DNA from 4 places in the Actinoplanes sp. CA-252034 genome. Region 4 is predicted to be linked to each of the others. Evidence: riboswitches for the same ligand, from Rfam matches in the RefSeq annotation. Region 4 holds a riboswitch; each other region holds the start of a gene.
The links. Region 4 has a riboswitch for cyclic di-AMP ahead of ACQPZW_RS15685 (NlpC/P60 family protein). Riboswitches for the same ligand answer to the same signal wherever they lie in the genome.
Positions count from the first base shown of each region.

Region 1: another riboswitch for cyclic di-AMP. It lies ahead of ACQPZW_RS37385 (C40 family peptidase); the one in region 4 lies ahead of ACQPZW_RS15685 (NlpC/P60 family protein).
Region 2: another riboswitch for cyclic di-AMP. It lies ahead of ACQPZW_RS08160 (C40 family peptidase); the one in region 4 lies ahead of ACQPZW_RS15685 (NlpC/P60 family protein).
Region 3: another riboswitch for cyclic di-AMP. It lies ahead of ACQPZW_RS31345 (C40 family peptidase); the one in region 4 lies ahead of ACQPZW_RS15685 (NlpC/P60 family protein).

Region 1 covers NZ_CP191846.1:8,239,880-8,246,897, reverse strand. The annotation lists gene ACQPZW_RS37430 (ribbon-helix-helix domain-containing protein) at 1-515, opposite strand, end outside; gene ACQPZW_RS37425 (PLDc N-terminal domain-containing protein) at 658-885, opposite strand; gene ACQPZW_RS37420 (ABC transporter permease) at 921-1,712, opposite strand; gene ACQPZW_RS37415 (ABC transporter ATP-binding protein) at 1,712-2,614, opposite strand; gene ACQPZW_RS37410 (sensor histidine kinase) at 2,726-3,922, shown strand; gene ACQPZW_RS37405 (response regulator) at 3,964-4,611, shown strand; gene ACQPZW_RS37400 (DUF1048 domain-containing protein) at 4,557-4,892, opposite strand; gene ACQPZW_RS37395 (DUF1048 domain-containing protein) at 4,894-5,250, opposite strand; gene ACQPZW_RS37390 (PadR family transcriptional regulator) at 5,247-5,573, opposite strand; gene ACQPZW_RS37385 (C40 family peptidase) at 5,671-6,225, opposite strand; cyclic di-AMP (ydaO/yuaA leader) riboswitch at 6,295-6,470, opposite strand; gene ACQPZW_RS37380 (metal-sensitive transcriptional regulator) at 6,798-7,018, opposite strand, start outside.
Region 2 covers NZ_CP191846.1:1,750,235-1,757,252, reverse strand. The annotation lists gene ACQPZW_RS08180 (penicillin-binding transpeptidase domain-containing protein) at 1-546, opposite strand, end outside; gene ACQPZW_RS08175 (hypothetical protein) at 553-987, opposite strand; gene rsmH (16S rRNA (cytosine(1402)-N(4))-methyltransferase RsmH) at 1,194-2,285, opposite strand; gene mraZ (division/cell wall cluster transcriptional repressor MraZ) at 2,513-2,944, opposite strand; gene ACQPZW_RS08160 (C40 family peptidase) at 3,450-4,265, opposite strand; cyclic di-AMP (ydaO/yuaA leader) riboswitch at 4,272-4,446, opposite strand; gene ACQPZW_RS08155 (MurT ligase domain-containing protein) at 4,842-6,062, shown strand; gene ACQPZW_RS08150 (type 1 glutamine amidotransferase) at 6,052-6,765, shown strand; gene ACQPZW_RS08145 (TVP38/TMEM64 family protein) at 6,865-7,018, shown strand, end outside.
Region 3 covers NZ_CP191846.1:6,772,460-6,779,477, forward strand. The annotation lists gene ACQPZW_RS31315 (MFS transporter) at 1-1,291, opposite strand, end outside; gene ACQPZW_RS31320 (metal-sensitive transcriptional regulator) at 1,469-1,753, shown strand; gene ACQPZW_RS31325 (heavy-metal-associated domain-containing protein) at 1,802-2,080, shown strand; gene ACQPZW_RS31330 (alpha/beta fold hydrolase) at 2,214-2,930, opposite strand; gene ACQPZW_RS31335 (metal-sensitive transcriptional regulator) at 3,699-3,998, shown strand; gene ACQPZW_RS31340 (flagellar M-ring protein FliF C-terminal domain-containing protein) at 4,014-5,213, opposite strand; cyclic di-AMP (ydaO/yuaA leader) riboswitch at 5,668-5,794, shown strand; gene ACQPZW_RS31345 (C40 family peptidase) at 5,801-6,373, shown strand; partial or broken gene ACQPZW_RS31350 (heavy metal translocating P-type ATPase) at 6,462-7,018, opposite strand, start outside.
Region 4 covers NZ_CP191846.1:3,492,349-3,499,366, reverse strand. The annotation lists gene ACQPZW_RS15700 (tetratricopeptide repeat protein) at 1-874, opposite strand, end outside; gene ACQPZW_RS15695 (AAA family ATPase) at 871-2,211, opposite strand; gene ACQPZW_RS15690 (DivIVA domain-containing protein) at 2,492-3,139, shown strand; gene ACQPZW_RS15685 (NlpC/P60 family protein) at 3,229-4,218, opposite strand; cyclic di-AMP (ydaO/yuaA leader) riboswitch at 4,235-4,381, opposite strand; gene ACQPZW_RS15680 (M56 family metallopeptidase) at 4,505-5,413, opposite strand; gene ACQPZW_RS15675 (BlaI/MecI/CopY family transcriptional regulator) at 5,410-5,763, opposite strand; gene ACQPZW_RS15670 (cytochrome ubiquinol oxidase subunit I) at 5,837-7,018, shown strand, end outside.

The sequences.
Region 1 (7,018 bases), 4.7 Mb from region 4:
ACGGCTTGCCGGATGATGCTGGACCGCGTGACGTGCCGGTAGCCGAGACCTCGTGCATACGCTTCGACTCGATCGAGTTGCGCGACCAGTTCGTCGTCGAGTCGAATGCGCATCGCGTCGCCGAACTCTCTGCCGGCGTCGATGTCGTCAGAGGCGAGCCGATCTACATCCGAGCGGCCCAGCGCGTCGTTTCCCCGCAGTTGGGCGACCAGCGGCGCCAGATATGCCGCGACTGCTTCTCTGATCACGTCAGAACGCGTGTAGCCCCCCAGCCCCGCGCCTTTGGCATGATCTTCGAGCAGTTGAAGCCGGCTTCTCTGCTCTGCCGCGAGCCGGACCTGAACGGCGCTGCTCTTCGGCGCGGTCTTGGAACCGCCGAGGCGTGATGACATGGCGAGCGATGCAACAACCAGCACAATCACCGTGTTGATCGTTGGGGCCACGAGGTAGAAGGCCGCTAGGGGGTTCACGCCATCACCCCCTGCCCGGCGATGGGGTTTCTCGATGTTCCACATGCGGGTCTCCTTTGAACGGATGAGCCTTGATGGCTCCTGGGTCGAGCGTACCACCGTAGTACGTTGTCCGCCGCTGATCGTTGCCGATCGTGGACGCCGGGCGACCCGATGACCATCGCGTCGTCCGGTGCTGAGTACCGGATCACCGGCGTGATGAGGTGGCCCGGGCGACAGGGCGGCCGGTGACGAACCACAGGGCGATGCCGATGCCGGGGGCCAGGACGACGAGCCAGATCCAGCGGATGCGGGACCGTCTGTCGAGCGACGCGCGGGCGAGGCTGACGATCGTGGCGCCGAACAGGGTCACGTGGGCGGCCAGCAGGGTCGCCCAGAACGCGATGCCGGCGAGGGTCGTGAAGAGGTCGCTCATGGTCTGTCTCCTTGGGCGATCGTGGAGGGGAGGGATCAAGCGTCGCGGCGGGTGAGGCAGATCGCGCCGGCGGTCAGGGCCAGTAGCACGTATCCGGCGGTCACGGCGGCCGCGCCGCCCTGGGAGAGCAGGTAGGGGTGGTTGCTGCCGGCCAGCTGCGGGGTCAGGTTGGGCAGCAGGACCGAGGCGAGCCGCAGCTGCCACACCGTCGGCAGGAAGTGGGCGAAGATCGGGGCCACCAGGACCAGCGAGCCGATGACGGTCAACGCCCCGGCGGTGGACCGCAGGACGGCGCCCAGGCCCAACGCGACCAGGCAGGTGACGGTGACGATCAGGGCAGCGCAGAGGACGGTCGGGACGGCGTCGGTCCACTGCGGCCACGGGTTGATCGGTTTCGGGCGGTCGCCGAGCAGCATGCGGGCGTCGGCGAAGGCGAGCAGGGCGAACAGCGCGCCACTACCGAGGCCGATCAGCCCGGCGACGGTGGCCTTGGCGGCCATCAGCAGGCGGCGCTGCGGTACGGCCAGCAGCGCCGGCCCGATCGAGCGGGTGGCGTACTCGCTGGTGACGAGCATGGCCCCGATCGCGCCGACGAAGAACATCACGAACGGCATGGTCACGACGGTCGGGTCGGCGGTCTCGTAGTTCGCCCGCTCGGCGGGGGTGGCCGCGTCGTAGGAGCCCACCAGCATGAACAGGATCAGCGCGCCCAGGGCGGTCGCGGCGATCCCGCCGGCGAGGAACATCCACGTCGAACGGAGACTGCGCACCTTCATCCACTCGGCGGCCACCGCGTCACGGAACGTGCGATCCAGCAGGGACTCCATCAGTTGCTCTCCTGGTATTGGGTGGCTGAGCTGGTCATCTGCAGGTAGACGTCCTCGAGCGTGGCGCTGCGCGGCGTCAGCACGTGGATCGGGATCCCCGCCGCCGCGGCCGCGTCACCGATGGCCGGCGCGTCCACGCCGACCGCGACCAGGTCCCCGTCGCCGCCCGCGGTGACCGTGGCGCCGAGCCGGGCCAGAGCGGCGGTGAGCTCGGCGGGACGCGGAGTGCGTACCAGAACGTCCTGCTCGAATCGCTGTCGCATCGACCGCACCGACGTGTCCTCGAGCAGCCGGCCCCTGCCGATGATCAGCACCCGGTCGACGGTGACCGCCATCTCGCTCATCAGATGGCTGGACAGCAGCACCGTGCGGCCCTCCGCGGCCAGCGACCGCAGCGTGGACCGGATCCACCGGATCCCGGCGGCGTCGAGGCCGTTGACCGGCTCGTCGAGCAGCACCACGGCCGGGTCGCCGAGCAGGGCCCCGGCGATGCCGAGCCGCTGGCGCATGCCGAGGGAGAACCCGCCGACCCGCTTGTTCGCCACGCTCCCCAGCCCGACCTGGTCGAGGACCGCGGTCACCCGCGCCTTGCCGATGCCGTTGCTGCGGGCCAGGCAGGCCAGGTGGGTGACGGCGCTGCGGCCGGGGTGGGCGGCGTCGGCGTCGAGGACCGCGCCGACCTCGTGCAGCGGGTGGCGGATCCGGTCGTACCGGCGCCCGTTGATCAGCGCCTCGCCGGACGTGGGCCGGTGCAGGCCGAGCATCATGCGCATCGTGGTGGACTTGCCCGCCCCGTTGGGCCCGAGGAAGCCGGTCACCGCCCCCGGGCGGACCTCGAAGGACAGCCGGTCGACCGCGGTGGTCGGTCCATATCGCTTGGTCAGCTCTCGTAGCTCGATCATGCGTCAAATGGTGTCGGCGGGACGGGGGCCGGCGAGTCTGACCGGAGTCGGAACGCGAGGTATGACCTGGGTCAGACGCGCCCGGCCGGATCACCCGGATAGCGTGGGCGCGTGACAAGGGCCTACGGATTCGGGGTACGGGGCACGCTCGTCGATGCGGCGGTCGCCGTGGTCCTGGCGTACCAGATCGTCGTCGCGACCCTCGACCCGCCGGGCCCCGCTTTCACCGGCCCCGCCGCGCTCGTGTGGCCGGCCGCCGCGGCCGTGGCCGTGCCTCTCGTGGTGCGCCGCCGGTGGCCGTTGCCGGTGTTCGCGGTCGTGGCCGCCGTGGCCGCGCTCGCCACCGCCGCCGGGGTCGTCGGTTTCGGCGTCATCTTCCTGTCCTGGGTGCCGGTCGCGATCGCGCTGTACAGCGCTGCCGCCGCGACCGGCCGGGTGCCCGCGGCGTTCCTGCTGCTCGCCGGCCTGGTCGCGCCCGGTGTCACCATTCCGTGGCTCTATCTGCGCACCGGGGTCACGCCGGCCACCGCGCCGCAGAGCGAGGCGCCACTGTGGTGGCAGGTCGAGACCGGCATCACGGTCGTCGTCATCGCCGCCGCCTGGACGGCCGGCCGGCTGATCCGCTGGCGGCGCGCGCTGCAGGCCGAGGCCGCCCGCCGTCTGGCCCGCGACGCGGTCGCCGATGAGCGGCTGCGTATCGCCCGGGAGCTGCACGACATCGTCGGGCACAGCCTGAGCCTGATCACGGTGAAGGCGACCATCGCCAACCACCTGGCCGAGGAGCGGCCGGCCGAGACGCGGGCCGCGCTGCAGACGATCGAGAAGACCAGCCGGTCGGCGCTCGCCGAGATCCGGCGGCTGCTCGACGTGATGCGCGCCGACGACGACCCGGCCGCCGAGCTCACACCCGCGCCGGGCGCCGCCGACCTGCCCGAGCTCGTCGGGCGGCTGCGCTCCGCCGAGCTGCACATCGACCTGGAGGACGACGGCGCCGGGCGGCTGCCACCCGCGGTCGGGCTGACCGTCTACCGCATCGTCCAGGAGTCGCTGACCAATGTGATCAAGCACGCGGGTGCGAGCCGGTGCCGTGTCACGGTGCGGGCCGCGGGCGGGGAGGTCCACATCGAGGTGACCGACGACGGGCGGGGCCGGCAGCCGTCCCGCCGCCGGCGCGGGGGACAGGGGCTGATCGGCATGCGCGAGCGTGTTTCGATGTACGGCGGCCGGCTGTCCACCGGCGCCCGCCCCGAGGGTGGGTTCCGGGTGGCCGCCGTCATCCCGTACACGCCAGCCGAGGAGACCGCGTGACGCCGGACATCAGGGTGCTGCTCGCCGACGACCATCCGCTGATGCGGGAGAGCTTCCGGGCGCTGCTCGACGCGTCGCCCGGTTTCCTCACGGTCGGTGAGGCCGGCACCGGCGCCGGGGCCGTCCGCCTGGCTCGCGAGCTGCGGCCGGACGTGGTCCTGATGGACGTGCGGATGCCGGAGATGGACGGCATCGAGGCGACCCGGCAGATCTGCGCCGCACCGGAGACCGCCTCGGTCCGGGTGCTCATCCTCACCACGTTCGATCTCGACGAGTACGTGTACGGTGCGCTCCGGGCCGGGGCCAGCGGCTTCCTCGTCAAGGACGCCACCGCGACCGAGCTGCTCAACGGTGTCCGGCTGGTGGCCGCGGGCGAGGCACTGCTCGCGCCGCGGGCCACCCGCAAACTGATCGACGCCTTCAACGGCCGGGACAAACCCGCGTCGGGTACGCTGCGCGGCCTCGACGCCATCACGGACCGCGAGCGTGAGGTGCTGTCCCTGATCGCCGCCGGCCTGTCCAACACCGAGATCGCCGAGCACCTCCATCTCGGTGTCGGCACCGTGAAGACGCACATCGGGCGTCTGCTGCACAAGCTGGCAGCCCGTGATCGCGCCCAGCTGGTGATCACCGCCTACGAGTCGGGTCTGGTGACCGTCCGCGGTGCCGGGGAGACCGAGTCCTGGTAGACGTCGGCGAAGGTGCGGCTGTCCCCGATGAGGTCGTCGCAGAAGGCGGCGACGTCGGCGCCGATGAGCTGCCGGACGCCCTTGCCCGCCGCGGCGCCCTCCTCGAAGAAGTCCACGATCCCGGTCAGCAGGGTCCCGTCGGCGAGGTCGACCGGCCCCACCTTGAACAGGTATTTCTGCATCTCCCGGTAGACGATCCGGTAGTCCGGCGGCAGCGCCTTGACCCGAGCCACGTGCGCCCGCCACTGCTTCTTGCCCTGGATGATGTCGTGGATGCTCATGTCAGGCTCCCAGCCGGTCCAGTTTGCGGGCGACGGTCCGGTTGAGCTGCTCGCGCCACCTGTCGCGATAGCTCCGGGCGCCCTTGCCGCCGGCCAGCGCCGTGCAGAAGCCCGCGATGTCGTCGCCGAGCACCTCGTGGACGCTCTGACCGTCCGCCGAGGACTCCTCGAGCAGGCTCAGGGCGGCGTCGACGATCGGTATCAGGTTGCGGCCGCTGAAGTCGGGATAGGGGGACAGCCCGGCGTTGATCTGTGCCCAGGCCTCGCGATAGTCCTCGGGCAGCGCCTGGGCGCGGGTCTCGAACGCCCGCCACTGCCGGGTGAGGTCGCTGCCGGTGATGGTCTCCCAGAAGTTCATCGTCCGCCCTCCTTGAGCCTGTCGATGCGTGCCGAGACGTACTCCCATTTCGCCCAGAACGTCGCGAGCTCCCCGCGACCGGCGTCGTTGAGGGTGTAGAACTTGCGGGGCGGGCCGACCTCGGACGGGCGTTTCGTCACCTGGACCAGGCCGTTGCGCTCCAGACGCAACAGGATGGTGTAGACGGTTCCGTCGATGACGTCGGTGAAGCCGAGGTCGTTGAGCCGGCGGGTGATCGCGTAGCCGTACGTCTCCTCGCTGTCGATGATCTGCAGCACGCAACCCTCGAGCGTGCCCTTGAGCATCTCCGTCAGGTCCTCCATGGCGGCTCCTCCGCGAATCCCCGGTACCTCGTGACACCGGGTACCGCTATACGGTAACACCGCATAGCGGTACCCGGTAGTACCGAATAGTGGAGCCTCAGGCCAGGCGGCGTACCACGTAGTTCCGGCTCCAGATCTTCTGCCTGGTGACCGTCTTGCCGGTTCGCGGCGCCGACCACATCGTGCCGTCACCGGCGTAGATGCCGGCGTGCGTGCCGCGCGAGCCCTTGCGAATGATGATCAGGTCGCCGGGGCGGGCCGCGGCCCTGCTGACGGCCTTGCCGTACCTCTGCTGCAGATTCGCCTTGTGCGGCAGCTTTCGGCCGGTCGTCTTCCGGTAGACGTACATCGTGAAACCGGAGCAGTCGAACCGGGCCGGGCCGGTGGCGCCGTAGAGGTAGCGCTTGCCCTTGTGCCGGGCCGCCTCGGCCACGACCCGGGCGCCCACCGGCTGTGCCGTGACGGCGGTGATGGCGACGGCCGTGCCGGCCGGCGCCGGATTGCCGACGGCGGCGCCCGGTGAGGCGGTGAAGGTCGGTGAGGCGGTGACGCCCCGTAACGCGGTGACGGTCGGTGAGGCGGTGACGCCCCGTGGGGCGGCGGAGACGGCTTGCGGTGTGCCCAGCCCGCCGGTGACCAGACCGAGGCTCACGGACAGGGCGATGGTACCGGCTCCCAGGAAACGGGTGTGCCGGCTCGAGGAGCGAACGCGCACGGTGAAGGAATCCCTCCGGCACGCCTGCGAGGTTAGCTGTCGGGTTCGGGCGCGAAGGATTGCCCGGCCGCGAGATGCGGCTTCACCCCGAGGTCCCGCGGCCGGGCCACCGCGAACGGTGTGCCGGCCGGGAACCGATGTGTGGTTCCCCCGTCCCTGCCCCCGATTGCCTCATGACTCGTCATGCGGGCTCGTGTCGCCGGACCGGGGCAGGGCTCGGCGTGGTCCGGATCGACACGACCGGCGAGCAGATGCCCGCCGCTCCTCCTTGATAGCCGAGGCGCCGGACACCGCCACCCGCCCGAAATGCTCACGCTGAGTAGTTGAAGCGCCGGCCGATGTCCGGTTGCCGACGAGCCTGCGAGGTTCGTCGGCACGCTGCGTTCACCAGAGGCGGCCCGGGGAGGGGTCCGGCCTGTGAATCGGAACACCGCGAAATCCGCCGAGCCGCCCCGACCGGCCCAGGCCCCGGTCAGCCGGTCCGCCACGCCCGGGCGGCCGACCGGCCGTCAGGACTTGACGAGACGGGCGATCGCCGCGCTGGCCTCTTTGACCTTCGCGTCCACGTCACCCTCGGACGCGGCGTGCACCACACAGTGCCGCAGGTGATCCTCGAGCAGACCGATCGCCACCGCGTGCAGGGCGCTCTTGGCAGCCGAGATCTGGGTCAGGATGTCGATGCAGTACGTGTCCTCGTCGACCATCCGCTGCAGTCCACGGATCTGGCCCT
Region 2 (7,018 bases), 1.7 Mb from region 4:
GAGCGAGAGCGCCAGGACGGTGCCGAGCCGCAGCCGCCGGGTGCTGCTGGCGAGCTTCGGCGGCTCCGCCGGGACCGGCCTCCGGCGCTCCGGCGCCTTCTTCCGGGGCCGCTCCGGCTCGCGCGTCCGGACCCTTTCCCGCGGCTTCTCCTGCTCCCGCGCCTTCGCCCGGGGCTTGAGCTGCTCCCGGGGCTTGGCCTGCTCCCGGGGCTTGGCCTGCTCCCGGGGCTTGGGCTGCTCGCGCTGGGGCGGCGGCTCGGTGGTGCGGCCGCGCGCCCGGCTCCGCTGGCCACCCTCGCCGCCGTCGAGGACCTGCAGCGCCGGCCGGAAGGGGTCGGCGTTGCGGCCGCTCTCACGGGGCGTCCGGCCGCGCTCGGCCACGGTCCGCCCGCGCGGGGTGTAGGCACGTGCCTCCCCGATGCTGGAGCGGCCGCGCCGGTTGTCGCGTGGGGTCTCCTCGGGCTCCTCGCCCGGCAGGTCACGCGACGAACCGCGCCGGGGCGAAGTGCCCCGGCGCGGTGTCTCGTCGTCGGCTCGCGGCGACATGCGGGCCTACCGCCCGGCCGCGGCGGACGGCGTGAGGTCCTCGCGCAGCCCGTCGTCGGTGGTCGGCGCCGTCGGGCCCTTGCCGGGCACCGGCATCCCGACGATCTCGCCGTTCGGCAGCCAGACGACCGCCGGCTTCTCGGCCTGGACCAGGCCCAGTCGCTTCGCGGCGGCGTGCAGCTTGCCCGGACCGGACGCATCGACGATCTGCCGCTGCAGGTCGTGCTGCCGCTGGTCCAGCGTGGTCTTCTCGTTGCGGAGCGCGTCCAGCCGGAACGACTGCTCCACGGTCGCCGTGTTGATCAGCAGGATGCCGACCACACCGACCAGCACCACGGCGATGATCGCCGTGGCGAAGGCGGCGCGCGGCGCCCGGACCGGGATCGGCGGCGCCACCCAGAGGCGCAGACGACCCGGGATCGGCGCCGGATCCCCCGTCACCTCGATCGACAGCGCGGTCGCGCCATCGACCGGTGCCGCATCCTGAGCCCCCCGGCTCCGGATCCCTGACCGGCGCGTGTCGGCCGGTTCGGAACGGCGCGTCCCCCGAGCGCCGCCCCTCGTGGTCTCGGCATCGCGGCTGCTCCGGCGCGTGGTGCGCGGCTGCGCCGATCGGCCCCCCGACCGCGGCGCTTCGGATCGCTCGCTCATGCTCGTCCCTCCCCCTCTACATTCGCCCCCGGGCGTATCCGCCCTCGTCCCCCACGCGTTGTAGACATTCGGGGCCGCTCGCGGCCGGCGCCGAACGCCTTCTCGAACCTGCTCGCCTGCTCCTGCTCGTCGATCCGCTCCACCGCGCGCAGTTTCACCGAGGCCGCCCTCGGGTTCGCCGCCACCTCAGCCTCGCTGGGCAGCTCCGACCCGCGGGTCAGCAGCCTCAGGCTCGGACCGGTGCCCGGGAGCTCGACCGGAAGGTCGACCGGCCCGGTGCTGCGCGACCTCGCGGCGAGCTCGCGCTTGACGATCCTGTCCTCCAACGATTGATAACTCATCACCACAAGGCGCCCACGTGGCGCCAACGCGTCCAAAGCCGCCGGAACCGCTCCCTCGAGCGCCTCCAACTCCCTGTTCACCTCAATGCGTAGTGCCTGAAATGTCCTTTTTGCGGGATTTCCACCCGTTCGCCGCGCGGCGGCCGGAATGGCGTCCTTCACCAGCTCGGCCAACCGCGCCGTGGAGGTGATCCGTGACTTCGCCCGCTCCCGCACGAGCGACGAGACGATCCGCGGCGCGAACTTCTCCTCGCCGTACTGCCGCAAAACGCGAACAAGATCACCCGGCTCGTACGTGTTGACGACCTCCTCCGCGGTCATCCCGCGGGACTGGTCCATCCGCATGTCCAAGGGCGCGTCCTGCGCATACGCGAAACCGCGATCCGCCTCGTCCAGCTGCAACGAGGAGACCCCGAGGTCGAAGAGCCCACTGTGGATCGCCGGGATCCCCAGCTCGTCGAGAACCCGTGGCAGCTCGTCGTAGACGGCGTGGACCAGGTGCACGCGGTCACCGAAACGGATCAGCCGGTGCCGGGCATGCGCCAGGGCCTCGGTGTCCCGGTCGAGTCCGACCAGGACCACCTCCGGATACCGCTCGAGGACCGCCTCGGCGTGCCCGCCCAGACCGAGCGTGAAGTCGACGTGAACAGCGCCCGGCAACGTGAGGGCGGGATCGAGCAGCTCGAGACAGCGCTCGAGCAACACCGGCACGTGCGTGCCTCGCGGCTCCCCCATGTCGACCCCCATTGCCGTGCCCGCTCGCGTCCCACTCGTTCGTTGTCCCGTTGCCGCTCGGCCCGGTCGCCCGTCCATACCGCCAGATCCCCATCCGCTCATGTCCCGCGCCGGCGAACCGGCTCCGGACACGCGCCTGGCGCCGGGGAAGAGGCGCCAGGAGCGGGAGCGGCTGGAGATCTCGCAGTACGGCGGCAGTGGCGTCCGGGCCGAACCAGCCGGCCGTCCGAGTGCCACGCCTACAGTCCGCCGGGCAGCACCCCCTCCTCGATGTCGGCGAACTCTTCCTCGCTCGCCGAGAGGTACTCATCCCAGGACTGCTTGTCCCAGATCTCGACCCGGGTGCTCGCACCGATCACCACGAGATCGCGACCAAGACTGGCATACTCCCGCAAATGGGCAGGAATCGTCACCCTGCCCTGCTTGTCGGGAACCTCGTCATGGGCACTCGCGAAGAAGACCCGGCTGTACGCCCGGGCCGCCTTGTTGGTGACCGGTGCCTCGCGCAGCTGACCGGCGATGCGCTGGAACTCCGGCATCGGGAACACGTACAGACAGCGCTCCTGCCCTTTCGTGATCACGACACCTCCCGCCAACCCGTCACGGAACTTCGCCGGGAGGATCAGCCGGCCCTTCTCGTCCAGGCGGGGGGTGTGCGTGCCGAGGAACATCGGCCCCCACCCCTTTGCCGTGGCGGCCGCTCCATCGCGGAGGGAGCGGATCGCCTGTCAACTCGGGCCGGCAGGTCCGGCGTCGCTCCTCCGCCCTGCCACTGCGCCCCACTCTACTCCACTTCCCTCCACCTGCAACCCAAAAGCAAACCCTCACGAGCCGTTCTCACGGACGTAATCCCAGTTCACAGGCGGTGGGGTGGAGTGGAGGGCGTGACCATGATCAACAAGGTCTGGTTTCCGACATGGAGCCTGCGAGGGCCGAAACCGCCCGCCGATATGCCGGCAGAAGCCCGATTCCGGTCCCCCGTGGAGGGAAGTGGGGCACCCCGGGGGAGGAAAGTGGGCGCTCACAGTGGAATCCACATCGCCCGAACACAAGAGACGCCCGTGGGACGTGACCCGACTCAGGTCACGCCCCACGGGCGTCGCTGCTATTCCTTACTTACTACTGCCGCTGTGCAAACCGGTCAGACGACACTTCTTACTGCCGCCGTGCAACCGGTCAGGCGACCAGGCGGCGCACCACGTAGTTCTTGTTCCAGATCTTGTGCTTGCCGACCCGGGCACCGGTGTGGGGTGAGTCGTAGACGTAGCCGTTGCCGGCGTAGATGCCCGCGTGGTAGCCGTACGACCCGTTGCGGAAGATGATCAGGTCACCGACCTGCTTCTTGCCCTTCGCGACGGACTTGCCGTACTTCTGCTGCGTGTTCGCCTTGTGAGGCAGGCTCTTACCGGCCGCCTTCTTGTAGACGTACTTGGTGAAGCCCGAGCAGTCGAAGCGCTTGGGGCCGGACGCCCCGTACTTGTACAGCGCGCCCTTGTGCTTCTTGGCCTCCGCCAGCACCTTGGCACCGCTGGCCTTGACCGTCACCTTGACCTTGCTGGTGACCTTCTGGTTGTAGCCGGTCCCGGTGAAGACGGTCCGGACCCAGACGGTGCTGGTCGGCTTGGCGGTGAGCGAGACCACGCCGTTCTTGACGGTCTCCGTGTCCCAGGTGCGCCACGCGCCGTTGCTGTAGCCCTGGAGCCGCACGGTGCCCTTGGCGACCTGCTTGGTGTTGGGGTCGATCACCTTGGCGGTGACCTTGAGGGTGGAGCCCCACTTGAGGCTGCGGGTGCTCGCCGCCGACCACATCGAGGGTGTGACCTTCGGTGCCACCGCAGCGGCGGCGACCGGGGTGACGGCGGGGGTCGTGGCGGCCGCCGCGGGTGACGCGGCGATCAACTGCCCGGCACAGAGGCAGAGACCCAGGGACAGTGCGACGGTTCCGGTGCCGATGGACGCGCGGCGGCGCCGGCTCGAACTGTGTTCGTGCACGGTGAAGAGATCCCTCCGGCACGCCTGCGAGGTTAGCTGTCGGGTTCGGGCGGGAAGGTTGCCCGGCCGCGGGTGGGCGGCTTCACCCCAAGGTCCTCCCGGCGAGCCACGGAGAGCCTCCGCGGCGCCGGACGGACCGGTATTGGGTCCCCCGTCCCTGCCCCGAATGCCTTGTCTGTGTGGCTCAACTGCGGTGTCGCACCGGTCCGGCCCGGGGCAGGGCTCGGCGTGAACCGATCCGGTGCGGCCGGCGAGCGGAATGCGTCCGGCGAATCTTTGGTACCCGAGTCCGGCCATGATCGTCAGCGGGAGGAATGTCACGCTCCGTGATTGGCACATCTGTCGGTGTCCAGTTTGTTACCTCCACGAGACAATTGCTCCCACCGAAGGTAATGGGGCAGATACGCTGCGTTGAAGGTTACGGGTGAAACAGAACACACAAATAGTCCCGTCACTAACGGGCCACACGTCCGAAAAGCCCGGACCGGGGAAAACACCGGCCACATCGTGATCTTGACGGTCTGGCAACGCGTCGTAACGTTCGAGTCCGGTACCCTCGCTGGCGTGACGGACGGAATGCCTCTCATCGCCAAGGTCGCGACCTCCGTGTCGAAGACCGCGGCGGCGCTCTCCAGGGCCGCGGGCCGCGGCGACGGTTCGGTGATCGGCGGCTGGATCGGCCTCAAGATCGATCCTGACCTGCTGACCCACCTCGCGGTCGGCCGTGCCGTCGCGCTGGTCTCCGGGACCAACGGCAAGACCACGACGACCCGCCTGACCGCGGCCGCGGTCGGTGTCCTCGGCCGGGTCGCCACCAACTCGTTCGGCGCCAACATGCCGACCGGCCACACCTCGGCGCTGGCCAAGGAGGGGCACACCCCGTTCGCGGTCCTCGAGGTCGACGAGCACTACCTGGCGCAGGTCATCGACCAGACCAAGCCCAAGGTCGTGGCGCTGCTCAACCTCTCCCGCGACCAGCTCGACCGGGCGAAGGAGGTGGCGATGATGGCGCAGTTGTGGAAGACGGCCCTCGCCGGCCACCCCGAGATCCGGGTGGTCGCCAACTCCGACGACCCGATGGTGGTGTGGGCCGCGTCCGGCAGCCAGCAGATCACCTGGTTCAGCGCCGGCCAGCGATGGCTCGACGACTCGTTCGTCTGCCCGGAGAGCGGCCACCCGATCGAGCGCCAGCAGGGTGACTGGTGGTGCACCGGCTGCCCGCTGCGCCGCCCACGCCCGCAGTGGGTCGTCGAGGACGAGGGCGTGATCGACCCGCGAGGTGACTGGCACCTGGTCAAGCTGCAACTGCCCGGCAAGGTCAACATCGGCAACGCGGCGACCGCCCTGGCCGTGGCCGCCGAGTTCGGGGTCCGGCCGATCGAGGCGCTCCCCCGGCTCTCCCGGGTCGCGTCGATCGCCGGCCGCTACGCCCAGGTCGACCGGGACGGCCGCAACATCCGGCTGCTCCTCGCGAAGAACCCGGCGAGCTGGCTGGAGGCCTTCGACATGGCCGACCAGGCACCGACGCTGCTCTCGATCAACGCGCGCGACCCCGACGGGCTCGACACGTCGTGGCTCTACGACGTCGACTTCTCCCCGCTGCGCGACCGGCCCGTGCTGATCACCGGCGACCGGGCGTACGACCTGGCCGTGCGCCTCCAGGTGAACCAGGTGCAGTTCCGGCACGTACAGACATTCGACGAGGCGCTGCGGTCGGTGCCGCCCGGCCGCCTCGAAGTGATCGCCAACTACACGGCGTTCCAGGACATCCGAGCGGAGTTGGACCGTGTCAACTGAAGCCCTTCGGATCGTGTGGATCTACCCCGATCTGCTCTCGACCTATGGCGACCGCGGCAACATGCTGATCCTCGCCCGGCGCGCCGCCGAGCGCGGCATCCCGGCCGAGACCTACGAGGTCCGCTCCGACCAGCGGATGCCGCACACCGCCGACATCTACCTGATCGGCGGCGGCGAGGACGGCCCGCAGGCTCTGGCCGCCCAGCGCCTCATCGCCGACCAGGGCCTGCACCAGGCCGTCGCCCAGGGCGCCGCGATCCTCTCCATCTGCGCCGGTTACCAGCTGCTCGGTCACTCGTTCTACGCCAAGGGGGCCAAGTGCGCCGGGCTGGGACTGCTGGACATCACCTCCGACCGGGGCGAGACCCGGGCGGTCGGCGAGCTCCGCGGTGACATCGACCCACGGCTCGGCCTGCCGCCGCTCACCGGCTTCGAGAACCACGGTGGGCGTACGCATCTGGGCGCCCACGCCGCGCCACTCGCCCGGGTGACCGGCGGCATCGGCAACGACGGCCAGACCGAGGGCGCCTGGGCCGGCAAGATCCTCGGCACGTATTCGCACGGCCCGGCGCTCGCCCGCAACCCGGCGATAGCCGATCTGCTACTGCGTTGGGCGACCGGCGCGGATAGGCTTGCCCCTCTCGACGACACTTGGGCCGACCGGCTCCGGTCCGAACGACTCGCCGCGGCGGCTCCCGCCTGACCTGATCGGCTGCACGCCGCACCACTCGCGGTGGCAGCCGGCGTGACCCGATCCCGAGACCTTGTCCATAACCGACGACAGTTGGGGCGGTAGGCCTGCATGACCGACAACCTGATCGCCCCGCGGGGCACCGACACCGCGGACCCTCAGGCAGTTGAGCAAGCCGGCAACACCCCCGGGTGGAAGCGTCGTACCACCCGGATCGCCCTACTCGCCGTCGGTGTGGGCGCCCTCGCCGCAGTCTCGGCGCTCC
Region 3 (7,018 bases), 3.3 Mb from region 4:
TGAGGGCGGCCGGGTCGCCGAGGGCGTCTGCGCCGTGGGCTGCGGCGACGGCGGTCATGGCGGCCAGGCCGAGGGCGGAGCCGATCTGGTAGCTGGTGTTGACGATGCCGGAGGCGAGACCGCCTTCCTCCGGGCGGGCGCTGGACAGGGCGGTTCCCAGCGACGGGATGAACGCCAGGGCCATGCCGAGGGCGGCGACCAGGGAGGCGGGCAGCACGTCGGTCAGGTAGCTGCCGGTCGGGCGGATCAGAGCGAGCCAGGCCAGGCCGGCGGCCAGCACCGCGAGACCGGCGACCAGGGTGGTCTTGGTGCCGAATCGTCCGATGACCCGTGGGGCGAGGACGATCATGCCGACCATGATGAGAACGGTCATCGGCAGCAGCGCCGCGCCGCTGGGGAACGCGCTGAAGCCGAGGACCTGCTGCAGGTACAGGTTGAGGAAGAACCACATCGGGATCCACGCCGCGCCGAGCAGTAACTGGGCGAGGTTCGCCGCCGTCAGGTTCCGGCTGGTGAAGATACCCAGCCGCATCAGCGGCTGACGGCGACGCGCTTGGATGATCAGGAACGCGGCAAGCAGGACCGCCGATCCGGCCAGCGTGAGCCAGGTCGAGGCGGAGTTCCAGCCGGCCTGCGGGGCGCGGACGATCGCGTAGACGGCGGCGGCCAGGCCGCCGGTGACGGTGAGAGCGCCGGCCAGGTCGAGGGAGCCGGGGCGGTTGCCGCCGGCGGGCATGAGCGCCGGGGTGGCGATCAAAGCGAGGACGGCGATCGGGATGTTGAGGTAGAACACCCACGGCCAGCTGACGTATTCGGTGATGACGCCGCCGAGGAACACTCCGGCGGTGCCGCCGGCCGGTGCGGCCGCCCCGTACAGGGCGAGGGCCTTGGTGAGTTCGGCGGGCCGGTTACCGAACAGCATCATCAGCAGGGTCAGTGCGGACGGGGCGATCAGTGCGGATCCTGCGCCCTGTACGGCGCGGGCGGCGAGCTCGAGTTCGACGGTGCCGGCCAGGCCGGCGGCGGCGGAGCCGGCGAGCAGGATCGCCCAGCCGGTGGCGAAGATGCGACGGGCGCCGTACAGGTCGGACAGGCGTCCGCCGAGCAGCAGCAGGCCGCCGAAGGCGACGACGTAGGCGTTGAAGACCCAGGACAGATTGCTCGGGGTGAAGCCGAGGTCGTTCTGCATCTTCGGCAGGGCGACGCCGATGATCGAGGTGTCCATGATGACCATGAACTGGGCGAGGGCGATGAGCGCGAGCGCCCACCACCGGTGCGGACTGCGGGACATGACCGAACCTCCTTGGTACCCCCAGGGGGTATCTGCTTTCCGGCGTCATTGTTACCCCGGGGGGTATATGCGGTCAAGGGTGTGCGTCGATTGACTTCCGCGTCACAGCGTTGGACGTGCCGCTTTACCGAGATACCCTAGGGGGGTACGGTAGCAACTGCTGGAGGGAGCCGGGTCATGGCTCACGGCTACATCACGGACAAGGACGACTATCTGAAGCGGCTGCGCCGGATCGAGGGTCAGGTCCGTGGCCTGCAGCGCATGGTCGACGACGAGACGTACTGCATCGACATCCTCACGCAGGTGTCCGCCGCGACCAAGGCTCTGCAGACCGTGGCACTCGGGCTGCTCGACGATCACCTCGCGCACTGCGTCGTCGGCGCGGCCCGCGACGGCGGACCGGACGCCGACGCGAAGCTGAAGGAAGCCTCCGACGCCATCGCCCGCCTGGTGCGGGCGTGACCTGCTCCCCCAGCTCAGTACCAGTCACACGACAGCAAGGAGAAGCCGATGTGCGGCAGCGACACCGCTTGCGCCTGCGCCACCACGACCCCGGCCACCGAGCCGGCGACGGCGCCGGACGACACCCGGACGGTGTACCAGGTCGCCGGGATGACCTGCGGCGGCTGCGCCGGCCGGGTCAGTAAGCAACTCACCGATGTTCCCGGCGTGCGTGACGTCAGCGTCGACGTCGCCACCGGCGCGGTCACGGTGACCAGCGCCGCGGCGCTCGACGATGACAGCGTGGCTGCGGCCGTCGCCGCAGCCGGCTATCAGCTGGTGCACTGACCGAAGGGAAGGCGTCAGTGCAGCTTTGGCGGGAGGGCACGCCGTCCGCTCTCCCGCCAAGGGACGTCCTCATTTCCGCTTGTCAGCGGCGTTGTACGAAGGCGACCAGTTCGGTACGCCACCCAGTGCCGCTTCACAGCAGTGTCCGCAGGTCGGTGATGAACCTGCGGGCGGCGGCGAGGGACGCGAATCTGCCCGGGACGTCGTAGACCTCCTGTCGCCACGTGTCGGCGGCTTGCGGATCCGTCTCGGGCTCGGACGGTGGCCGGCTGTGCACGGCGAGCCGGGTAGGGGTGACGCCGATCGTGGCGGTCGCCGGGCGGCGGTGCCGCAGGCCGGTCGCGTAGGCGGCCAGCAGGCGCGGGTCATGCGAGGTTTGCAGCAGGCCGCGGTATTGCTCGGGGATCTCGGTGAGCTGCAGGCCGCGCAGATAGGTGTCGACGTCGGCGCACAGGCCTGTGGCGGGGATCGGGTCGACGGCTACCACGGCGTGGGTGGCGTAGCGTGCCGCGAACAGGGCCGCCAGCGTCGCTGACGGGCCGTGCCCGACGATCACCGGTGCGCGCCGCAGTTGCAGGCTGTCGACGAGCATGGCCAGATCGTCGACGAGGTCGTCGGGTTCGTAACGGTCCCGGCCAGGCGAACCGCCATGTCCGGGCAGGTCGACGGCGACGACGGTGGCGTACGGGCGCAGGTCGGCTGCGGTCGGCCACCAGCACGTCCGGTCGAACAACACCGCGGGGATGAAGACGACTGGCCGGCCGGTCCCGTCCCACAGGTCGAAGCACCACCGTCCCCCGGCAGCATCGAACGGGTGGGTGGTGCGCAGCGGCGGCAGGGTCTCGGTCACGGCAGCGCCCCCGCGTCCGGCAGGTGGCGGCCGCCGGTCGAGCGATGCGACTGGGACTGGCGCTGGCGCTGATGGGTGAGCAGGGCAGCGGGGAGGGCGTGAAGGTTCACGAAGGTTCGGCTTTCCGCGCAGGGAACAGGTGGACACCACCGCCGGGCGGGGCGTGACGGCCGGCTTTGCCGGGCCCCGGGCAGGCACGAGCGCACATCCGGCGATGCCGGGATGCGTATGCGTGCGCGGTGTCCTATATGCGGCTTACACCGAGTTGGGTCAGGGTGACGGCGGGTGCCCGGGATGCGATCGGTGGCACCGCCGTGTGGGGTGCGCTGGTGTCGGCGCAGGCGGTCATCGCCGGAAGCGCGACGGCGCCGGCTCGCACGGCGGGTTCGGCGACGGGGGCGCTGACCTCGCAGTGCCCGGCTGTGGTGTCTGCCGTCCGGGCTGCCGTAACGTGCTGCCCACTTGCCGCAACGCCGTGATCCGAAACGCCGTGGTGATGCCCTGCGGTAGCCGAATGCCCCGCATGGTGTGCGCCGGTCGGTCCGTCGGCGCAGTGTGCGCTTTGCACGAGCCCGACACCGGCCAGGGTGATCACGACCAGCAGCCAGCGCAGCAGCCACGGGGCTGCCGGCTGGTGGGATCGGGTCACCGGGCCAGGTTACGACATCGCGGGCTCGGTGACCGCAGGCCACTGCAGCGGGCACGGCGACTGCCGGGACGCGTCCGCAGCCGCACCGGCTGATACCGGTGCCGGGTATCTTGCACGGCATGAGTGAGGCAAAACCGGCCGGTCCGCACGGGTATTCGGCAGAGAAACAGGCGCTGATGGCCCGGCTGAAGCGGGTCGAGGGGCAGATCCGCGGATTGCAGCGGATGGTCGACGAGGACACCTACTGCATCGACATCCTGACCCAGATCTCAGCCGCCAAGAGCGCCCTGCACGCGGTAGCCGTCGGCCTGCTCGAGGATCATCTGAAGCACTGCGTGGTCCACGCCGCGGCGGAGGGCGACGTGGACGCAAAGATCAAGGAGGCGAGCGCGGCGATCGCCCGCCTCGTGAAGTCCTGAGCCGGCCGCCTGTTCTTACCGGCCGGGGTCGATCCATTCTCGCAGCTGCTGCGCGGTCTGCGCCGGGTCGACCGACTCGACCGCCCGTTGCTGTCGTCTGTCCTCGTCGAGTGCAGTAGCGATTGCCGCAGCCGGGACCGGAGTGCGCTGGATGTGCAGTTGGGCACGGAGCAGCTCTCGCCGGTCGGCTGCCGCCGAGGCCGCCGCGGCCCGGCGCCGTTGCTTGCGGAGGGCCAGCAGCGCGGCACAGGTCAACAGGATCAGAACCGCGGCGATGAGTGCCGTCCTTAGCGCGGCAGGGGATGCGGTGCCGGGCTGCGCGACGGCGTTGTCGGTGGGAGTGGCTGTAGCGGTGCGCATGGGCATGGCGGCAACCGTCACCCGGTCGCCGCGGCCGGCATCAACACCGGCGGCTACGGCGATGAGTTCACGGACCTGAGCCAGGTCGAGGTTCGCCGCGGCGGCTTCATCGACGAGGACGGCGACGCTCAGTCTGATGATGTCGCCGGGGGCTTCCCGGCGGGTCTCGTGCAGTTCGTCGAGGGCGTTGACGCGCGACGCGCTGCTGCTGTCGTACCGGGTGCCGCCGTTGTCGCCGATGTAGGAGCGCTCGCTGATCCGTTCGGACAGGGCACCGGCGGACGGATCCTGCTGGTAGGTGGTGCGGGAGGTCGCGACCTGGTCGAGGTCGAGTTCGACGTTGGTGGTGACCGTTGAGCGGCCGGGGCCGAGCACAGTGTCCAGCATGTGCTGCAAAGCGCCGCCCAAGCGGTCCTGGAAGGCCGCGGTGGTGGCATCAGCGGCGAGCACCGCCCGGGTGAAGCCGCCGGTGGCCGGCGAAACGGTGTAGCCACCCGCGGTCGCCTGTCGCTGCGCCATGGTGGCCGCGTATGCGGGCGCGGCGCCGAAACTCGCGCCTCCGGCCAGGGTCAGCGCCACGAGCGCGACGATCAGCCTCCCGGCACGCCCGCCGCGGGGCGACGTGCCCGTGCCCAGGGCAGACGGGACGGAGCGATTTCTCACAGCCTGCCTCTCACAGTTTTTGAACGCCGATCGACCGCCGTGATGGGTGAGACTTCGTGGTCGGGCGATGCGGTTGATGGGGTCTGCCTCATCGCTCGACGGCACGGCTGGTTGAAAGGTCCGGTGGTTGCGGCTCGGTTGCATCGGCGCACCGACCGTCTTGGGTGCGGTCGTCGCCGCAACGGACACCATCGGGCATTCACACCGTGACCCCTGCTTCAGGGATGGCCATCGGTTCGGGCGACGAGCGTCGGACGGTCGGCCACAATGAACCGACCGGCAGTCGCGTCGGACGCGACGAACCGGGGAACACTGCCGGTGCCACCCCCAGCTACCACGTACGAGATCGAGTGTTCCCTTTCACAGATCAAAACCACTCTCGGTTCACCATGCATGAGCAGCCCGTGTCGACAAACCTCGCATCGGTCTTCCAATCGGACACGTCTCGGCACGCCAGTCACTGAGTGTGATTACCTCCGGGAGCTGGGATCGGCGCCGACTGGGCTATCAAGGAGGGGCGGCGAGCACAGGCTCGCCGGTCGTGCCGACCTGGACCACGCCGAGCCCTGCCCCGGTCCGGCGGCACAACCCGCATGACGAGTCATGAGGCATTCGGGGGCAGGGACGGGGGAACCACGAGCGGTCTTCGACCGGCACGCCGCACCGCGGCGACCGGGACATGAGGACCTTGGGGTGAAGCCGCCAGCGTGCGGCCGGGCAACCTTCGCGCCCGAATCCGACAGCTAACCTCGCAGGCGTGCCGGAGGGATTCCTTCACCGTGCGCGTAAGCACCCTGAGCCGGCCCGCCCGTACCCTGGAAGTCGGCGCTCTCGCCCTGTCCGTGGGTCTCGGTCTTCTGACCGGCGGGCTCGGCACACCACAGTCCGCCTCCGCCGCGACGGTCGCCACCACACAGGTGTCCTCGCAGACCAGCGTGGCGTTCAGCCAGACCGGCATCACCGTCAAGGCGGCGGCGTCCCAGGCCGCCAAGTCCAAGGCGGCCGCGAACCGGGTCATGACCGAAGCGGCGAAGCACAAGGGCAAGAAGTACAAGTTCGGCGCGTCCGGCCCCAAGCGGTTCGACTGCTCCGGCTACACGATGTACGTCTACAAGAAGGCCGCGGGCAAGAAGCTGCCGCACAAGGCCCACCTGCAGCAGCGGTACGGTAAGGCCGTCGCGAAGTCCAAGGCCCGCGCGGGTGACCTGATCGTCATCCGTACGGGGACGAAGGGCACGCACGCCGGCATCTACGCCGGTGGCGGCAAGATGTGGGCCGCGCCGCGAACCGGCAAGACGGTCACCAAGCAGAAAATCTGGAGCAAAAACTACGTGGTCCGGCGCCTGGTCTGAGTCGGCTCCCCAACCGACCGCGCACTCCTCCGGGCATAACACAGTGCCGCCTGCACCCGTCCTTGGCGGAGGTGCAGGCGGCACTGTCCTTCGTGATGCTGGTGAAGCGGCGCAGCCGCAGGCTGTTGGCGACGACGAACACCGAGCTGAACGCCATCGCCGCGCCGGCGATCATCGGGTTGAGCAGCCCGGCCGCGGCCAGGGGCAGGGCGGCGACGTTGTAGGCGAAGGCCCAGAACAGGTTGCTCTTGATGATGCGCAGGGTGCGCCGGGACAGGCGGATCGCGTCGGCGGCGGCCATCAGGTCGCCGCGGACCAGGGTCAGGTCGGAGGCCTCGATCGCGGCGTCGGTGCCGGTGCCCATGGCCAGCCCGAGGTCGGCCTGGGCCAGGGCGGCGGCGTCGTTGACGCCGTCACCGACCATCGCCACGACCTTGCCCTGTTCCTGCAGCCGCTTGACGACGTCGACCTTGCCGGCCGGCAGGACTTCGGCGATCACCTCGTCGATGCCGACCTGTCCGGCCACGGCCCGGGCGACGGTCTCGTTGTCGCCGGTGAGCAGCACCGGCGACAGACCCAGCGCCCGCAGCTGGGCGACAGCGGCCCGGCTGGTCGCCTTGACGGTGTCGGCGACGGCCAGCACAC
Region 4 (7,018 bases):
TCCCGATCGCCCGGCGGGTGCGCTGCGGCAGCAGCCCCAGGCAGAGCCACGGCAGGCGGCCGGCCGGGGTCAGTACCCGAATCGCCAGGCCCACCGTGACCAGGGCCATCACGACGGCGGCACCGCGGGCCAGCAGCAGTGACGGCGCCCACCAGCGACCGCCCAGCGTGAGCACGACCACCAGCGGGACGCCGGCGAGCAGCCCGCGGCGCAGTCCGGCCAGCAGGCCCCGGATGGGCCAGGTCAGAGCGGGGGCACCATACCGGTCCGGGTGGTCGGCGGCCAGCTGCCGCAGCCCGAGCATCGCCTCCCGGACCCGCAGCTTCTCGGCGTCCAGCAGGGCGATCATCCAGCGGCCCTCGGCGTCCTCCGGATCCTCGGCCAGCGCCCGGGCCGCGGCCGCGCGGGCGGCGTCGCGGTCGCCGGCGTTGCGTTCCACCTCGGCCAGGGTCATCAGGTCGGGCACCGAGTGCGGGGCGAGCGTCACCGCCCGGATGGCCGCGGACCGGGCACCGCCGAAATCGCGGCGCAGGACCAGGCAGCGGGCCAGGGCGCGGTGCGGCTCCGGGCGGTTCGGGGCCAGGCGCACCGCCTCGGTGGCCGCGGCCCGCGCGTCCTCGGAGCGGTTCAGCAGCAGCAGGCACTCGGCACGCTCGATGTGGACCACGGCCTGACCGGGTGCGGCGGCCACCGCGGCCTCGGCGAACTCCAGGGCGTCGGTGTGGTGGCCCTGGAGCCGGCGCAGACCGGCGAGCAGGCCGAGCAGCTCCGCGTCGGCGGGTGTCTCGGCGAGGCCCTCGCGGACCGCGGTCTCGGCCATCTCCAGGCGGCCGACGCCGGCCAGCGCCCGCGCGCGGGCGGCGGCGGGGCTCATCGGATCTTGCGCTTCTTGAGGTAGGCGGCCAGGTCGTCGTAGGCGCCGCTCTCGTTGGCGAACATCGCGACGTTGCGGGCGGTGGCGAACCAGGCGTCGGTGGACGGGCGGACCTCACGGGCGGCGGCCAGCATGTCCGCCTGGTTGATCATGCGGATCTCGCCGGTGTCGATGGAGTCACGCATCGCGTACTCGGCGGCGGTCTCGCACAGATGCGCCAGGTCCGCGCCGGAGTAGTGATCGGTGGCGGCGGCGACGGCGTCCAGATCGATGCCGGCTACCGGACGGTCCCGGAGGTGGTATTCGAGGATCGCGGCACGGGCCGGGGTGTCCGGCGGCAGCACCAGCACGGTCCGGTCCAGGCGCCCGGGCCGGCGCAGCGCCGCGTCGACGTCCCAGGGGGCGTTCGTGGCGGCCAGCACGAACACCCCGTCGTTACCGCCGTCGACACCGTCGAGCTCGGTCAGCAGCTGGTTCACCACGGTCCGCATGGACGACTGCAGTTGGCTGCGCTTGTGGCCGAGCGCGTCGATCTCGTCCAGGAACAGCACGCACGGCGCGTGCCCGCGGGCCGACTCGAACAGGTCGTGCAGGTTGCGCTCGGAGCTGCCGATCCACATGTTCAGCACGTCGGTGATGCTGAGGCTGATGAACGCGGCGCCCATCTCCCCGGCGACCGCACGCGCCAGGAACGTCTTGCCGCAGCCGGGCGGACCGTAGAGCAGCAGGCCCCCGCGCAGGCTCTTTCCGAACAGGGTGCGCAGCTTCGGGTTGCGCAGCGGACCGAGGAACGACACCTCGAGCCGCTTCTTGACGTCGGTCATGCCACCGACGTCGGCGAGCGTCACGGTGGAGCGCTCGACGTCGAACGCCCGGTCGGCGTGGCCCCGCACCGGGTCCGGCTCGCCGTCGGCACGGGCGAATCGCGGCGGCACCACATCGCCGAACTGCTCCTCCATGGCCGCCCAGTCGATCCCGCTCCGGCCCACGGCGTCTCCGGCGGCCGGCGTGGCTGCCGCAGGATCGGCCGGCGTCTCCCCCGGAGATCCCTGCGGCGGTACGCCCGGAGCACTGCCCCCACCCGCAGCCGCCCCGTCGCCGTGCCCGTCCGCGCCCGTCGCCCCGCCGGTGGTGGCCGGGCCGCCCAGGGCACGGGCCATGAGCTGCTGGGCCGCCGCGTTGCCCGGCTCGCGGGCCAGGATCTGAGCGGCGTGCCCGATCGCCTCCGGGCCACGGCCGGCCGCGACGAGCAGCTCGGCCAGGTGCAGCCGCAGCGTCAGGTCGTCGGGCCGCGCCTCGACGGCGGCCACCAGGCTGTTGATCAAGGCATCGCTCATGACAAGCGATTATGCCCGGCGCGCGTCGCCACCCGGCCGGGGCCATCGACCGAGAATTCCACACAGTCGCTCCCCACCTGGTCTTATGTGCGCGCGGGAGGGTGACCGGGGTCGCCTTCCGCCTGCCGAAGTGGCGGTCGGCGGATACGATTCGCCAGCGCCCGTCCACGCCGGACCTCCGTGCCGCCGTGCCGAAACCGGTTCCCCGGGCGTTGAGCTGTCGTCAGGGACGCCGGGAAGCGAGGTAAGGATGCCGATCACTCCCGCAGATATTCATAACGTGGATTTCAAGAAGCCGCCGATCGGCAAGCGCGGCTACGACGAGGAGGAGGTCAATGCCCTCCTGGAGGAAGCCGGCCAGGAGATGCTGCGCCTGCTCGACGAGAACGGGGCGTTGACCGCCCGATTGCGTGAGGTCTCCAACGGCGCGGCCGAGGAGACGATGACCGCCGAGGTGGCCGAGCTGGCCGCTCACCTGCAGTTCATGCGCGAGGGGCTGGCCCGGGCCGAGCACGACGCCCGGGAGATGCAGGTCCAGTTGGAGCGGGCGCACGACGAGGTCCGTTCCGCGGTCCAGCCCCGGCCGGGCGCCGTGATCGACGACCGGGTGCTGCGGATGGCTCACCGGACGGCCGACGAGCACGTCCGCGACGCCCAGCGCGAGTCGGACGACCTGCTGGTCAGCGCACGGGCCCAGGCCGATCAGCTGACCGGGGACGCGGTCCGGACGGCCGACTCGATCGAGGCCGACGCGCGCCGGCAGCATGCCGAGGCTCTCGACGAGGTGGCCCGTGACCGGGCCGCGATGGTCGCCGAGATCGAGCGGCTCGACGAACTGGCCCAGGACTACCGGTCCGCGCTGGGCGAGCACGTCGTCCGTCAGCTGCAGGACCTGGAGGGTGGCACGCCCGCCCTGCCACCGGCCTGATCAGCGCCGGAGGAGGGGCGGTCACGTCGACCGTACGAAGTGAGAAAGGGCCGCCGTCGAGGAGACGGCGACCCTTCCGCGGGGGTTCGCTAAGCCGGGCGGCGATAGCCGGCGATGGGACCTCGGTCGATGGTCGCCATTCGCACGTGGTCGCCGGTGCTCGGCGCGTGGACCACCTTGCCGCCACCGATGTAGATGGAGACATGGTGCACGTCGGAGTAATAGAAGACCAGGTCACCCGGCTTCAGATCGCTCCGGCTCACCGCCTTGGTGGAGCCCCACTGATCCTTCGTGTAGTGCTCGAGATGCACGCCGACCGACGCCCACGCCGCCTGCGTCAGACCCGAGCAGTCGTAGCTGTTCGGGCCGTCCGAGCCGAAGACGTAGGGCTTGCCGATCAGGTCACACGCCCGCTGAGCGGCACGGCCGCCCTTGTCGTTCGTGTAGTCGACCGGGCACGGGCCGGTGCGCAGCTCACCGTCGTCGGCGTTCGCCTTGCCGTAGGCCGTGATCCGGAGCTTCTGGAGCTTCGTGATCTCCTTCTCGATGGCGACCTTCTTCGTCCCGAGATCGGTGTCGCGGACCGCGATCTCCGCCTCGAGCTGGTCGACCTTGGCCTTGTCGGCGGCGTACTTGTCGCGGAGTCTGGCGACCTCCACGATCGACGCCTTCCGGTTGACGGCGAGCTGGTCGAGAAGCGTGAGCTTGTCCACCATGCCCGTCGGCGAACCGGTCAGGACCATCGCGTTCACCAGGCTCGGTGAGCCCTGCATGTACGCGTCGACGGCGAGACCCCGCACCTCCACCATCGCGGCGTCCACCTGCTTCTGCAGCGGGGCCAGCGTCTTCGCCAGCTCCGTCTGCTGCTTACGCAGCTTGACCAGCTTGGTGTGGGTGCCGTTGTAGTCCTCGATGACCGGCTCGAGCTGGTTCCACTCCTCGTCGATCTGTTTCTCGATCTGCGCGGGGGTGGGCTCGGCATGAGCGACGGTCGGACCCGTGACCAGGATTCCGGTCGCGGCCACCGCGCACAGCAGGGTGCGCATGAGGCCGGCGCGACGCGCGCCAATCCGTTTCACGCTGGTGCGTTGTCCTTTCTTCCCGTTCAGCCGCCGACCGGGTTAGCTGACGGGTTCGGGCGGGAAGTCTGCCCGGCCGCGTCGCCGCGGCTTCACCCCAGGTGCTCGGTTCCCCGGCTCGCCCCCGGCTGTTCGGCCGGACACGATTAGGCGGTGGTCCGTCAGATCGGCCGGGTGGCCGATGGGGGGCTGGCTGGACCGGGGACCACCGTACTCGGATCAAGACGGCAAATGAAGGTCGCACAGCCAGCCGAACTGTACGCACCGTCACCGATACGCACAGTGTCTAAAACGGCCAGCTGCGCAGAGCCCGCGCCAACCAGGGGACGACCACGATCACGGTGGGTAGCACCAGAAGGCCGGCGGCGGCGGTCACCCCGACCGCGGTGAGGACCGCGGAGCTCCGTTCGGGACCGTCCAGACGGGTCAGGCGGCGGCGCCGGGATTCACCCTCCGGGTCGGCGGTCACCTCCTCCGCGAGAGGGACGGCGTCGATCAGCCGGGCGAGCGCGGCACGCAGAGGGGCCGAGCCGGTCCGGCGGCGGGCGGCGTCGTCGGCCACCATCTCCAGCAGCAGATGTACGGCGTCCAGCGGCGCCTTCGACCGGAGCGGGCCCGGCACCGCCCGGTAGAACGCGGTGAACGACTCCATCACCAGCTCGTGCCTGTGCCGCAGGTGGGCACGCTCGTGGGCGAGCACCGCGTCGACCTGCTCGCGGTCGAGCGTCCGCAGCACACCGTCACTGAGCACGACCCGTGGCTCGCGACCGGGCACGCAGTAGGCCAACGGCAGCGGCCCGTCGAGCACTCGGACCTCGTCGCCACCCAGGTCCTCGTGGCGCTCGACCCGGTCGAGCAGGTCGACGAGCATCCGGTGCCGGGCGCGGCGGGCCCGGGCCCGGGAGCTCACCCGGATCAGCGACACGATCAGCCGGATCACGATGGTCGCGGCCACGGCCAGGGAGAAGAGCAGCGCGGCGACGGTCTCGGGATGGCGGGCCCCGGCGGCCCGGGCGACCTCCTCGGGCGCGGCGAGGACCACACCGAGCGCGCAGAGTACGGCGGTGAGCGTCTGTGACTGCCAGAGCAGGACACCCGCGACCGGGGCGCGGTCGGTCCACCGGGCGCTCGCCAGCAGCCGCGGCGCCAGCAGGGAGAGCGTCAGCCCGAGGGCGCCGAGCAGGAGGGCGGTCACCGCTCGATGTTACGGGCCTTCTCGATCGCCGCCCTCAGTGCTTCGGGCGGCAGCTGCCCGACGAAGTAGGCCAGCGCGGCGTCCATGTCGGGGGTGGCGCTGAGCGCGTCGAGCATCACCCCGGCGGTCATCTCCTCGCGGGTCTGCGCCGGCGCGTACTTGTACGCGCGGTCGGCGCGCTGCTGGGTGACGAGGCCCTTCTTGGCGAGCCGATCGAGAACGGTCATAACCGTCGTATACGCCAGATCGCGCTCCGCGCTCAGCCGCTCGTGCATCTGCCGGACGGTGAGCGGCTCGCCCGCGTCCCACAACTTCGTCATGACCTCGCGCTCGAGGTCGTTCCTCGCCATGTGACCCACTCTACTTCACCGTGTCGTACTACGCGTCGTAGTATCTACTACGAATCGTCGTAGAGGGGCTCCCATGGACGTGCTCGACCTGACCCGGCTGCAGTTCGCGGTCGTGACGATCTACCACTACCTCTTCGTGCCGGTGTCGATCTCGCTCGCCTCGGCTGCCGCCGGATTCCAGATCGCCTGGATCCGGACGTCGAAGGAGAAGTACCTGCACCTCACGAAGTTCACCGGCAAGCTGCTGATCGTCACGTTCGCGGTCGGCGTCGTCACCGGGCTGGTCCAGGAGTTCCAGTTCGGGCTCGGGTGGAGCGCGTTCGCCCGGTTCTACGGCGACGTGTTCGGGCCGACGCTCGCCATCGAGGGGATGCTCGCGTTCTTCCTCGAGGCCACGTTCCTGGCGCTGTGGTATTTCGGGTGGGACCGGCTGCCCCGCATGCTGCACACCGCCACGATCGTCGTGGTCGCGGTGGGGACGCTGCTGTCGGCGTACATCATCCTGGCCGCCAACTCGTTCATGCAGAACCCGGTCGCCTACGCACTCGACCCGGTCACCGGACGGGCGCACCTGACGAGCTTCACCGAGCTGCTGACCAACGAGGTGGTGCTGGCCGCCTTCCCGCACACGATGGGTGGGGCGGCGATGGCCGGTGGCGGGCTCCTGATGGCGATCGGGATCTGGCGGGTCTCCTCCCACGCCGCGTTCCGGACGCTGTCGCGGGCCGGGGCCTGGATGCTGCTGATCGGCGGGGCGGTGACCGCGATCAGCGGCGACCACCTCGGCAAGGTGATGACGGCCGTGCAGCCGATGAAGATGGCGGCCGCCGAGGCGCTCTACGAGACGACCACGTCGGCGCCGTTCTCGGTCTTCGCGATCGGCGAGCTGGGACACGACCGGCCGTTCTTCAGCATCGAGATCCCGGGACTGCTGTCCTTCCTCGGCACCGGGTCGTTCGACGGGACCGTGCAGGGCATCGACGATCTGCAGGCTCTCTACACCGCCCAGTACGGACCGGGCAGCTACGTGCCGATGATCCCGGTCGCGTTCTGGACGTTCCGGTTCATGATCGGGGCCGGCGTGCTCGGGATGGCGCTGGGGGCGTACCACCTCTGGTCCTCCTGGGTTTTCCGGGGCAGGACCCGCCGCGTGCCGTTCCTGCCGGAGTCTCTGCAGCCCGGGCGGGGAACGCCCGGCTGGCTGCGCCGCTTCGTGCTGCTCGCGCCGCTGCTGCCGGCCGCCGCCAACACGTTC